Regions from separate parts of the Pseudomonas viridinivis genome, predicted to be linked through region 3. Evidence: predicted binding sites of a transcription regulator. Region 3 holds the regulator's gene; each other region holds the start of a gene.
What was found. The regulator sigma-54, encoded in region 3, starts transcription at its own class of promoters, with help from an activator protein. The targets are predictions, from matches to a motif close to ANTGGCATNNANNTTGCTNT.
Positions count from the first base shown of each region.

Region 1 (3,224 bases), 2.8 Mb from region 3:
CGTACCAGCGCGTAAAGCTCCTGACGGGTGTAAGCGAAGTGTTCGCACAGGCTTTTGTCGACACTGACGCCACGGGCGATCAGTTCATGCTCAAACACCGTCTTGACCAAGGCCGCGCAACCACCGCAACCCGTGCCCGCCTTGCACTGCGACTTGAGCACGCCCAGATCGGTACAGCCGCCGTCGATGGCCGAGCAGATCGCGCCCTTGGTGACGTTGTGACAGGAACAGATGGTCGCGGTTTCAGGCAGCGCTGCCGGGCCCAGGGTTGGCGCGCCTGCGGAGGAAGGCAAAATCAGGCTGGCCGGCTCTTTCGGCAGGACGATATTGTTCTGCATGTATTGCAGCAGAGTGTCGTAATAACTGTTGTCGCCCACCAGCACGGCACCGATGACGTGCTTGCCGCTGGCATCCACCACCAGGCGTCGATAGCTGGCGGTGGTCTGGTCGATGAATTGATAGCTGCGCGAACCGGGCGTATGGCCGTGGGCATCGCCGATGGAGCCGACGTCCACGCCGAGCAGCTTGAGTTTGGTGGACATGTCGGCGCCCATGAACGGCTCGCCTTCGGTGCCGCACAGCAGTTGGGCGACACCACGGGCCATTTGGTAACCGGGCGCCACCAGACCGAAGATGCTGCCATTCCACGCCGCGCATTCGCCAATGGCGTAGATGTGCGGATCGCTGCTCTGGCACTGGCTGTCGATGACCACACCACCGCGCGGGCCAATCTCCAGGCCGGACTGGCGAGCCAGCGCATCCTGGGCACGAATGCCGGCAGAGAACACGATCAGGTCGGTTTCGAGGAATTCATCGTTGCCGAAGTTCATCCGGTAGCGATATTCCTCGCCAGCGGTGATCGACTGGGTGCCGCGAGACAAATGCACGCCGACGCCGAGCTTCTCGATCCGGTCCTTGAGGGCGACACCGCCCTGCTCGTCGAGCTGCACCGGCATCAGGCGCGGCGCAAATTCCACGACATGGGCTTCCAGACCCAGGCTTTTCAGTGCATTGGCAGCTTCCAGACCCAACAAACCGCCGCCGACCACCACACCGCGTATCGCGTTGGTGGCTGCAGCGCGGATGGCGTCCAGATCTTCCAGGGTGCGGTAGACCAAGCGCGAATCGCCGTGTGCGCCTTCAATCGGCGGCACGAACGGATAGGAACCGGTGGCCAGGACCAGCTTGTCGTAATGGACACTGCCAGTCGCCGTGATCACCTGCTGGCCGTCGCGATCGATCTCCAGGACTTGGGTGCCAAGATGCAGGGTGACGCCCGGCGTCTGATACAGCGAGATATCGGAGAGCGCCAGGGACTCGGCATCCCGTCCAGAGAAATACTCGGACAGATGCACCCGGTCATAGGCGCGCATCTGCTCTTCACCGAAGACATGCAGTTGGTAGTGGTTCAGGGCGCCACCGGCGATCAACTGTTCGACACAATGATGTCCAACCATGCCGTTACCGATCACGATCAAGGTTTGCAGCGAGTCCAAAGGAGCAATATTGGAGTTCATAGATAGCACCCAGCCAAAGCCAATCACGGATAAAAAAGCAAAAAAAAACGCCTGAAACCTTGCGGTTCCAGGCGCCTTTGCCTGTTCATTTGTGGTGTCGATCCGGCCTCTGTGCCCGATTCACCCATCTTGCCCACGGCCTGCTGGCTGCTCGATCTTCGTTGACCGACGGGGCTGTCCACTCGACTGCGTATGCGGTGGACCTGATGAGTGATAAGCAGAATGTGTGCCAGCTTGCATTCTGAATTAATCTGCCGTGCTCGATGCACCCGCTGGCAGGTGCAGGTTTAAAGTCTTCGGCCAGGATTCCACCGGTTATCGCCAGTACGAACAGAACCTCGGCTGTCACCGCGCGCATGGCTCGACTCGCCTCTGCTTGGTGCATATCCATGGCGTGCGGCTATATATAAGTGCGTTTGCCGGGGGATTTGCAGCGTGGCTGGCGCCGATGCTCAACCCGCATAGACGCAGATCAATGAAGCCTGCGGGCAAGCTGATTATCCTCGGCGGTTTTGCCACCGAGCTTTCCCATGCCTCTGCCTACTCCCGAACTGCTCGCCCCCGCCGGCACCCTGAAAAACATGCGCTATGCCTTCGCCTACGGCGCCGATGCGGTCTACGCCGGTCAGCCGCGCTACAGCTTGCGCGTGCGTAATAACGAATTCGATCACGCCAATCTGGCCATCGGCATCAGCGAAGCCCAGGCTCAGGGCAAGCGTTTCTACGTGGTGGTCAACATTGCGCCGCACAACGCCAAGCTCAAGACCTTTCTCAAGGACCTGGAGCCGGTGATAGCCATGGGCCCGGACGCACTGATCATGTCCGATCCCGGCCTGATCATGCTGGTGCGCCGCCATTTCCCGCAGATGCCGATCCACTTGTCGGTGCAGGCCAACACGGTGAATTGGGCCAGTGTCGAGTTCTGGCAGCAGCAAGGCTTGAGCCGGATCATTCTGTCCCGAGAGCTGTCCCTGGAGGAAATCGCCGAAATCCGCCAGCACGTGCCCGCCATGGAGCTTGAAGTGTTCGTCCACGGCGCGTTGTGCATGGCTTACTCGGGGCGCTGCCTGCTGTCGGGCTACATCAACAAGCGCGACGCCAATCAGGGCAGCTGCACCAATGCCTGTCGCTGGAAGTATTCGGCGGAGCAGGCGACGGAAAATCAGCTCGGCGACATCGTGCAGACCTTCCAGCCCCAACCGACCCTGGGCGATGGCGCGCCGACCGATCAGGTGTTTCTGCTACAGGAATCCAATCGACCGGGTGAACTGATGCCGGCGTTTGAAGACGAGCACGGCACTTACATCATGAATTCCAAAGATTTGCGCGCTGTGCAGCACGTGGAGCGTCTGACGCAAATGGGCGTGCACTCGCTGAAAATCGAAGGCCGGACCAAATCCCACTTCTATTGTGCGCGGACCACTCAGGTTTACCGCCGCGCCATCGACGACGCGGTGGCCGGTCGCGCGTTCGACCGTAGCCTGATGACGGATCTGGAGTCCCTGGCCCAGCGCGGCTACACCGAAGGTTTCCTGCGGCGGCATGTGCACGACGAGTATCAGAACTACCAGAACGGCAGTTCGGTATCAGAGCGGCAGCAGTTTGTCGGCGAACTCACCGGCGAACGGCGTAACGGGCTGGCCGAAGTGAAGGTCAAGAATCGCTTCAATCTGGACGACAACCTGGAACTGATGACGCCGCGTGGCA
Region 1 is NZ_CP151076.1:1,751,258-1,754,481, reverse strand. It holds gene nirB (nitrite reductase large subunit NirB) at 1-1,517, opposite strand, end outside; gene yegQ (tRNA 5-hydroxyuridine modification protein YegQ) at 2,048-3,224, shown strand, end outside.
Region 1: a site for sigma-54 is predicted at 1,732-1,751, ahead of nirB (nitrite reductase large subunit NirB). Genes of this name have one in related genera too.

Region 2 (3,224 bases), 2.9 Mb from region 3:
TGGTGCCATCCCACGTGAAGCTGGTCTTGCCGGCAGGCTGGGTACCCAGGTCCACCGTGTCGACCAGGTTCATGCTGGTGTCGTAAATCTTGACCGTCGTGGCGGTAGACGATGCGGGAACGACAACCGAACCGGTCATGCCCTTGGTGGTATCGACAACTGTGGAACCTGCTTCCACGATCACCGAGCGGCCAACCAGAGACGATGCCTGCAAGGCTTGCGACGACTTGTAGCTGGTGGCAATCGAATCGACTGTCGAGGTCAGGTTCTGCATGCTTTCCAGGCTACTGAACTGCGCCAGCTGGGCGACGAACGCCGTGTTGTCCTGCGGATCCAGTGGGTTCTGGTTCTTCATCTGCGTCACCAGCAACTGCAGGAATGAATCCTTGCCCAGCGCGGCACCCGAGTTGCTAACAGTCGGCGTCGGGTTTTGCAGTGCATTGATGAAACTGGTTGACGATACGTCTTCAACGGCCATTTGTTTCGCCCCTTATCACTGACCGAGGGTCAGGACTTTCTGCATCATGGTTTTGGCGGTGTTCATGATTTCCGCGTTGGTCTGGAAAGACCGACTGGCAGAAATCATGTCAGCCATTTCTTCGACGACATTGACGTTGGGGTAGTAAACGTACCCGTCCTTGTCGGCGGAAGGATGATTTGGCTCGTAACGCGCTTCGAGGTTGGAAGCATCTTCGATAATTCCGGAGACCTGCACGCCCTGCCCGGCTTCGCCTTGATCCTGAAACAACGAACCGCCACCGCTGTTGCCCTGCCCCTGCATCACGGTGGCGAACACCGGATGGCGCGCGCGGTAAGTCTGATCCATGCTCGAAGACACGGTTTCAGCGTTGGCGATGTTACTGGCGGTGGTGTTCAGGCGAGTGGTCTGCGCACTCATGCCGCTGCCGGCAATGTTGAAAACGTTGGCTAGAGACATGAATTACTCTCCGCGAAGGGCTGCAACCAGCCCTTTGAATTTACTGTTGAGCAGGGTGAAGCTGGCCTGAAAACCGATAGCGTTCTCGGTATAGCTGGCTTGCTCGACCTGGGCGTCCACGGTGTTCTGATCCAGCGATGGCGCCGAAGGCGTGCGGTACAACAGCGAACCGTCGGTGTTGCCCACGCCTTCAGCTTCGATATGGCGACTGTTGGTCTTGTTCAGCGCAAACGTGCCGTTCTTGGCCTTGTCGCTTTCAGCGGCGAGCACGGAAGAGAACTCCAGATCACGAGCCTTGTAATTTGGCGTATCGGCGTTGGTGATGTTGTTGGCCAGCACTTCGGCACGCTTGGCGCGGAAGTTGAGAGCCTGCTCATGGATACCTAACGCTTTATCGAAGCTGATGCTCATGTCGGGAAACCTTTACCGGTTGACCAGATTTACGTATCAGTGACAAAGCAATCAGCGTGCCAGTTCTGAAATCCCCGTAAACCAAGGGCCCGAGGCCTGTCATGGCACGGCAATGTCAGAAAAGCGGCAAGGTGTTTCCGCTATCCGGGGCAAATGCGGCAAACAGAGCGCCGTAATTTTGCCATTGCCGCACTCGCGCCAATAGACAGGATCCGTAGGACCGGCTTTAGCCGGGAGAGCGGAAGGTGCGACGACGCAACCGCTGCGAATGCATCGGCCTGCTCCCGGCTAAAGCCGGTCCTACGGGTTGCGTGATGAGGATCAAGACGACATCTACAGGATCCGGCCCAAAAAAAGAGACCCGAAGGTCCCTTTTTTAATCGATCAGGCCGATCTACTTGGTCTGGTAGATGATGCCCGGGCTGCACTGAACCATCTGGTAGTGATCCGGCAAACCGTTGAGCGCTTCGGAAGCGCCCAGGAATAGATAACCACCGCGCTTGAGCGTGCCGTGAATGCGTAAAAGGATGTCTTTTTTCACTTCGGCAGAGAAATAGATCAACACGTTGCGGCAAAACACGATATCGAACTTGCCCAGGCTCGCGTAGCTGTCCAGCAAGTTGAAGGCGCGAAACTCGACGCGACTTTTGATCGGTGCCTTGATCACCCAGCGGCCCGGCGTCTTCACATCGAAATAACGCTGCAAACGGTCCGGCGACAAACCCCGGCCAATCGCCAGACTGTCGTATTCGCCCGACTTGCAATTGGTGAGCATCAGGCCGGACAAGTCGGTAGCGACAATTTGCACTCCCGCCTTGAGCTGTCCGGGATTGCTGCGCTCGAACTCATCGATGGTCATCGACAGCGAGTACGGTTCCTGACCGGACGAACAAGCTGCGGACCAGATACGCAAGCGCTGGCCAGGACTGGCCTTGATCGACTCGGGCAACACCTTGTTCTTCATGACTTCAAATGGGTAGGTATCACGAAACCACAGCGTTTCATTGGTGGTCATGGCATCCACGACCTGCTCGCGCAAACCGCTGCGAGGCTGGGCCTGAATGCGCTGAATCAACTCACCCAGGGATTTTATGCCCTGTTGTTCCATCAGCTTGTTGAGACGGCTGGAAACAAGGTACTGCTTGTTCTCACCCAGCAGGATGCCACAGGCTTTTTCCAGAAAAACCCGGAACTGTTCGAAATCCAAATTACCCGTAGACAAAGATGCCGCCTCTCAAATCATGTGAACCACCAGGGACGACGTCCCCAGGGTCTGTTGCCATTCAGCACAAGCCACGTTGCCGGACCGTGCCGAAGCAGCAACCCTAACTGTTATCTGCTGCCTTGATCCGATCCACAACCCTGGCCGCGAGATCATCAGGCCGGAACTTGGCAAGGAAATCATCTGCGCCAACCTTCTTCACCATAGCCTGATTGAACACGCCGGACAGAGAAGTATGCAAAATGATATGGAGCTTTTGCATCCGAGGATCATTACGAATCTCGGCAGTGAGTGTGTAACCATCCATCTCCGGCATTTCGATGTCGGAGATCATCATCAAAAACTCTTCTTCGGGCTTCTTGCCCTCTTCGACCAGCTTGCGCAGGTATTCCAGCGCCTGACGGCCATCGTTCAGCGCCACGACCTCGACACCGACCGTCTGCAGGCAACGACTGACCTGTTTGCGCGCTACCGAAGAATCGTCGACAGTCAAAACCTTGAGCGAAATGGCCTTGTGCTGGGTTTCCGTATCGATCACTCCGGCCGAAACAGCCTCGGAAATCGGTGCCACTTCAGCAAGGATTTTCTCGACATCGATGATTTCCACTAGCTGATTATCGATCCGCGTAACGGCCGTCAGGTAGTGGTCGCGAC
Region 2 is NZ_CP151076.1:1,822,777-1,826,000, reverse strand. It holds gene AABC73_RS08370 (flagellar hook assembly protein FlgD) at 1-478, opposite strand, end outside; gene flgC (flagellar basal body rod protein FlgC) at 494-937, opposite strand; gene flgB (flagellar basal body rod protein FlgB) at 941-1,348, opposite strand; gene cheR (protein-glutamate O-methyltransferase CheR) at 1,743-2,570, opposite strand; gene AABC73_RS08350 (chemotaxis protein CheV) at 2,674-3,224, opposite strand, start outside.
Region 2: a site for sigma-54 is predicted at 1,393-1,412, ahead of flgB (flagellar basal body rod protein FlgB). Genes of this name have one in related genera too.

Region 3 (3,224 bases):
GCCAGTTCCGTATTGATCAGCGCGCGCTCAGCAAGCTCAGGCAGCAGGCCGGCGGGGAGGTTATCAACGCAGTAGAAGCCGCTGTCCTCCAATACATCCAGGGCCGTACTCTTGCCGGAGCCTGAACGGCCACTGACGATAATCATGCGCATGGTTAATGCCCGTTCTGCTCGTCCAGTACCACCTGATAAAGCGCTTCATTGCTTTCGGCGCTGCGCAGGCGGTCACGCACTTCTTTGCGATCAAGCATGCTGGCGATTTGGCGCAACAGCTCCAGGTGTGCATCGGTGGCAGCTTCCGGGACCAGCAGGACAAACAGCAGGTCCACAGGCGCACCATCAATGGCATCGAAATCAACAGGTGCGTCCAGGTGCAGCAACGCACTGATGGGCGAGTGACAACCCTTCAGGCGACAATGCGGGATGGCGATGCCATTGCCAAAGCCGGTAGAACCGAGTTTTTCTCGGGCAACAAGGCTTTCGAACACGGTTTGCGAATCCAGATCAGGCACTTCTCTGCCGATCAGATTGGCAATCTGTTCAAGTACGCGTTTCTTACTGCCGCCCGGCACGTTCACGAGTGAACGGCCAGGGGTCAGGATGTTTTCGAGTCGGATCATGGGTTGGGAGTGTTAGCGAGCTGTCGCACCTTTAAGGATGTTCTGCTGCTTTTCCTTATGCTTTAGCAATTGTCGGTCCAGCTTGTCAGTGAGCAGATCGATCGCCGCATACATGTCGTCATGTTCTGCGTTAGCTACGACCTCCCCACCGTGGATATGCAGCGTGGCTTCGATCTTCTGTTTCAGTTTCTCGACCGCCATCGTTACCTGCACATTGGTAATCTTGTCAAAATGCCCCTCGAGCTTCTTGAGTTTCAGCTCGATGTATTCGCGCAGGGGCTTGGTCACTTCTAATTGGTGTCCACTGATGTTGACTTGCATACAGCTTCTCCTTCGTTGCCAGTGCATAAAGAGGCAGGTTGAAATACCTGCCACTGGAACGCTATGGCTTCAGGCGGGGCTGCATAAAAACGGGTGCGGGCTTGGCTCGCTACGTTTTACACGGCCTCGATCGTCATATCAGTCGCTTGCGCTCGCTCGATGGCGCGATCCCAAGTGATTCGCGGTATTTAGCAACTGTGCGGCGAGCTACCTGAATGCCTTGTGCCTCCAGTAAACCAGCGATCTTGCTGTCACTCAACGGCTTTTTCTGATTTTCCGCTGCAACCAGTTTTTTGATGATCGCGCGAATCGCTGTGGACGAACACTCACCGCCCTCGGAGGTGCTTACGTGGCTCGAAAAGAAATATTTCAGTTCGTAGATACCACGTGGCGTATGCATGAATTTTTGCGTGGTCACGCGGGAAATCGTCGATTCGTGCATGCCGACCGCTTCAGCGATGTCATGCAGGACCAGCGGCTTCATCGCTTCGTCGCCGTATTCGAGGAAGCCGCGCTGATGCTCGACGATCTGCGTGGCGACCTTCATGAGTGTTTCGTTGCGGCTCTGCAGGCTCTTGATGAACCAGCGGGCCTCCTGCAACTGATTGCGCATGAAGGTGTTGTCGGCGCTGGTATCGGCGCGGCGTACGAACCCGGCGTATTGCGGGTTCACGCGCAGGCGAGGGACCGACTCTTGATTAAGTTCAACCAGCCAGCGCTCGTTATCCTTGCGCACAATGACGTCGGGGACGACATATTCGGCTTCGGCGGATTCGATTTGCGAGCCCGGCCGTGGGTTGAGGCTCTGCACCAGTTCGATGACCTGGCGCAGCTCGTCTTCCTTGAGTTTCATGCGACGCATCAGCTGGCCATAGTCGCGACTGCCCAGCAGGTCGATGAAGTCGCTGACCAGACGCTGGGCTTCGGCGAGCCAGCGGGTCTTGGCAGGCAGTTGGCGCAGTTGCAGCATCAGGCATTCGCTGAGATTGCGCGCGCCGATACCGGCGGGTTCAAACTGCTGGATGCGGTGCAGAACGGCTTCGATCTCATCAAGCTCGATATCGAGTTCGGGATCGAAGGCGTCGAGAATTTCTTCGAGTGTTTCGTCCAGATAACCCTGATTGTTGATGCAGTCGATCAGCGTCACGGCAATCAGGCGATCAGTGTCGGACATCGGCGCCAGGTTCAACTGCCAGAGCAGGTGGCTCTGCAGGCTTTCACCGACGGATGTGCGGGTGGTGAAGTCCCATTCGTCGTCGTCATTGCTGGGCAGGCTGCTGGCGCTGGTCTGATAAACGTCCTCCCAGGCCGTGTCGACCGGCAGTTCGTTGGGAATGCGCTCGTTCCATTCGCCTTCTTCCAGGTTGTCGACCGTCGGGGCGGGTTCCTGATATGTCGGCTCCTGAACATCAGGATTTGGCTTTTGCTCGATACTGTCAGCCAGTGGATCGGCGTTGTCGAAATCGTCGCCTTCTTCCTGGCGTTCCAGCATGGGGTTGGATTCCAGCGCCTCTTGAATCTCCTGTTGGAGATCCAGAGTCGACAGCTGGAGTAAGCGGATGGCCTGTTGCAGCTGCGGTGTCATCGTCAGCTGCTGGCCCATTCTCAAGACTAGCGATGGTTTCATGGCTGGGGCTAACACCTTATTCGCCGGCGCACGTGCGCCATCCACTATCAGGGCGCCGGGGCGCCTACATAAGCAAATTATATGCCTGAAACCGAAGTGTTTGCCTAGAGTGTGATGGCAATTAATGCATCATCATTGAAAGCACTCGGGCATTGCTCGCTTGGGGAAGCGGGACACCGCAGCAATTACAGGCGGAACTCGTGACCGAGGTAAACCTCTTTCACCAGCTGGTTAGCCAGAATGGTTTCCGAATCGCCTTCGGCGATCAGTTGCCCATCGTTGACGATGTAAGCGGTTTCGCAGATATCCAGGGTTTCGCGGACGTTGTGATCGGTGATCAGAACGCCGATACCCTTGGCTTTCAGGTGATGAATGATCTGCTTGATATCCCCTACCGAAATCGGGTCCACGCCGGCGAAGGGTTCGTCGAGCAGGATGAATTTCGGCGAAGTGGCCAGCGCGCGGGCGATTTCCACCCGGCGACGTTCACCACCGGACAGGCTCATGCCCAGGTTGTCGCGGATATGGCTGATGTGGAATTCCTGCAACAGGCTTTCCAGTTCTTTGCGGCGCGCGGTGCCGTCCAGCTCCTTGCGGGTTTCAAGGATCGCCATGATGTTGTCGGCTACCGAAAGCTTGCGAAAGATCGATGCTTCC
Region 3 is NZ_CP151076.1:5,177,293-5,180,516, reverse strand. It holds gene rapZ (RNase adapter RapZ) at 1-152, opposite strand, end outside; gene ptsN (PTS IIA-like nitrogen regulatory protein PtsN) at 155-619, opposite strand; gene raiA (ribosome-associated translation inhibitor RaiA) at 632-940, opposite strand; gene AABC73_RS24010 (RNA polymerase factor sigma-54) at 1,074-2,567, opposite strand; gene lptB (LPS export ABC transporter ATP-binding protein) at 2,753-3,224, opposite strand, start outside.

Region 4 (3,224 bases), 2.9 Mb from region 3:
AGCCTGGGTGACATTCTCAATCAGTACCAACCGCTGGTGGCTGATGCGCTGCGAACGTTCCGCGATATGGTGAGGGCGCGCTGATGGCCGAGAACGAGAATGGTCAGGACAAGACAGAAGACCCCACGGAAAAAAAGAAGTCGGAGGCCCGAAAAGAGGGGCAGATTGCTCGATCCAAGGAGCTCAACACCCTGGTGATCATGCTGGTCGGTGCCGGCGGGTTGTTGTCCTTTGGCAGCGATATAGCGCAAATGATGATGGAGCTGATGCGCTCGAACTTCATCATCAGTCGCGAAACGCTCATGGACCAAAGCTACATGGCCAAGATGCTGCTCAGCTCCGGCAAGCTGGCGTTGGCAGCCATGCTGCCTTTTCTGGTGGCGCTGATGCTCGCCTCCCTCATCGCGCCGATTTCCCTGGGTGGCTGGCTATTCTCGGCCAAGACCATGGCCCCCAAATTCAGTCGCATGAACCCGATCTCTGGTCTCAAGCGCATGGTGTCGGTCACGGCACTGATCGAGTTGCTCAAGAGCTTCGGCAAGTTTTTGATTGTCCTGGTCGTCGCCCTGGTGGTCCTGAACAAGGATAAGGCGGACCTGATTTCCATTGCTCACGAACCCTTGGAAATGGCGATTATTCACAGCTTGCAGGTGGTCGGCTGGAGCACGCTGTGGATGGCCTGCGGTTTGATGATCATTGCCGCCATCGACGTGCCGTTTCAGATCTGGGAAGCGCACAAGAAGCTGCTGATGACCAAGCAGGAAATTCGCGACGAGCACAAGGATGCTGAAGGGCGGCCAGAGGTCAAGCAGCGCATACGCCAGTTGCAGCGCGACATGTCCCAGCGGCGCATGATGGAGTCGATCCCCACTGCTGATGTGATCATCACCAACCCGACCCACTTCGCGGTTGCCCTCAAATACGATCCGGAGCAGGGCGGCGCGCCGATGCTGGTGGCCAAGGGTACGGATTTCATCGCCTTGAAGATCCGCGAGATCGGCGCCCATCATCAGATTCTGATTCTTGAATCACCAGGGCTGGCGCGCTCGATCTATTACAGCACCGAGCTGGATCAGGAGATCCCGGCCGGGCTGTATCTGGCGGTGGCTCAGGTGCTGGCGTATGTCTATCAGATTCGCCAATACCATTCGGGTCGCGGCAAGCGTCCCGATCCGTTGGGGGACATCTCCATCCCGCCGGATTTGCAGCGCGATTCCTGATTCTCGCGGGCATTGAGCTCCAGCGTGGGAGAGGACTTGTCCTCGAAGGGCCGGCTGGGTCATCCCTATCTGCTGGTAAAGCCTCATCGCCTGCGCCACCGTCTTCGCGGACAAGTCCGCTCCCACAGGGATCGCATCTCAGGCTTTTGATTTCCGCTTTTCCGTGCAGAGATTTGGCAGACACCGCCAAACGCGCGTCGGGAGGCTGAGTGGAGGTGTCGTGGTGGGGTGCGCTCGGCATGGATGCCGAGCGAGCGCCGTTGCGCCACCACGGCACCGGAGCGAAGGAACCGCCGCGAAGCGGGGGCCGGACGTCAGCGCAAAATGGTTTCCCCCCTTTGCCGAAACAAAGGGGGTCGACCGTCAGGGCGAAACCTGATTCAGCAGCGCCGCAAGTGCTGTTGATGCAACTCAATTCAAGGCGCGTCGGCTTCAATAGGCGATTGGCGTGCGCCAAATCGATCGCGGGCAAGCCTCGCTCCAACGAAGTTACGACGGGTTGAGTCGCAAAGGCCAACACCACGTCCTACAGCTAATTCTCCAAATAATGGCCCTTTGTCCACTGTTGGAAAGCTTCTTGCAATAGGTCAACTCAGGTCGCCTTCGGCGTCAAAGTTTTGGTTTAGCGCAGGTGAAGAATCGGTGGATCGCTCTCAATTAATCAGTAGCGCACGCAGTAATCTTGCGGGTCTCGGTCGGGGCCAGTTGGGTGTGCCGTTGTTGCTGTTGGTCATGATGGCAATGATGATGTTGCCAATGCCGCCGTTCCTGCTGGACGTCTTTTTCACCTTCAACATCGCGCTGTCGATTGTGGTCCTGCTGGTCTGCGTCTACGCATTGCGCCCTCTGGATTTTTCGGTATTCCCCACCATTCTGCTGGTGGCGACGTTGCTGCGCCTGGCGCTCAACGTTGCCTCGACGCGGGTGGTGATGCTTCACGGTCAGGATGGTCACGCCGCAGCCGGCAAGGTGATCCAGGCCTTCGGTGAGGTGGTGATTGGTGGCAACTACGTAGTCGGTATCGTGGTTTTCGCGATCCTGATGATCATCAACTTCGTGGTAATCACCAAAGGTGCCGGGCGGATTTCCGAGGTGAGCGCGCGTTTCACCCTGGACGCCATGCCCGGCAAACAGATGGCCATCGATGCCGACTTGAACGCCGGGCTGATCGATCAGCCTGAGGCCAAGCGTCGGCGTCTGGAAGTTGCCCAGGAAGCCGAGTTCTACGGCTCCATGGACGGTGCCTCGAAATTCGTTCGCGGTGACGCCATCGCCGGTCTGTTGATTCTGTTTATCAACCTCATCGGCGGCGTTCTGGTCGGCATGCTGCAGCACAACATGACATTCGCCGAAGCGGGCAAAATCTACACGCTGTTGACCATCGGTGACGGTTTGGTGGCGCAATTGCCGTCATTGCTGCTGTCCACCGCTGCGGCGATCATGGTGACCCGTGCTTCCGGTTCGGAAGAAATGGGCAAGCTGATCAATCGGCAGATGTTCACCTCCCACAAGGCGTTGTCGGTTTCTGCCGGGATCATGATCGTCATGGGTCTGGTGCCGGGCATGCCGCACTTTTCCTTCATCAGCCTCGGGCTGGTGGCGGGCGGTGTCGCCTACTTGCTGTGGAAAAAGCAGAACGTGGTCAAGGTCCAGGCGTTGGAAGAGGTCAAGCGCCAGCAGGAGATGTTGCCATCGCCGACCCGGGTTCAGGATTCTAAAGAGCTGGGCTGGGATGACGTGACCCCCATCGACATGATCGGCCTGGAAGTGGGCTACCGCCTGATTCCGCTGGTGGATCGCAATCAGGGTGGTCAGTTGCTTGCGCGGATCAAGGGCGTACGCAAGAAGCTCTCTCAGGAGCTAGGCTTTCTCATGCCCACTGTGCATATCCGTGACAACCTGGATCTGGCGCCCAGTGCCTATCGTTTGACGCTCATGGGCGTGACGCTGGCGGAAGCCGAGATTTACCCGGACCGGGAGTTGGCGATCAACCCCGGTCAGGTG
Region 4 is NZ_CP151076.1:1,882,476-1,885,699, forward strand. It holds gene fliR (flagellar biosynthetic protein FliR) at 1-84, shown strand, start outside; gene flhB (flagellar biosynthesis protein FlhB) at 84-1,220, shown strand; gene flhA (flagellar biosynthesis protein FlhA) at 1,863-3,224, shown strand, end outside.
Region 4: a site for sigma-54 is predicted at 1,785-1,804, ahead of flhA (flagellar biosynthesis protein FlhA). Genes of this name have one in related genera too.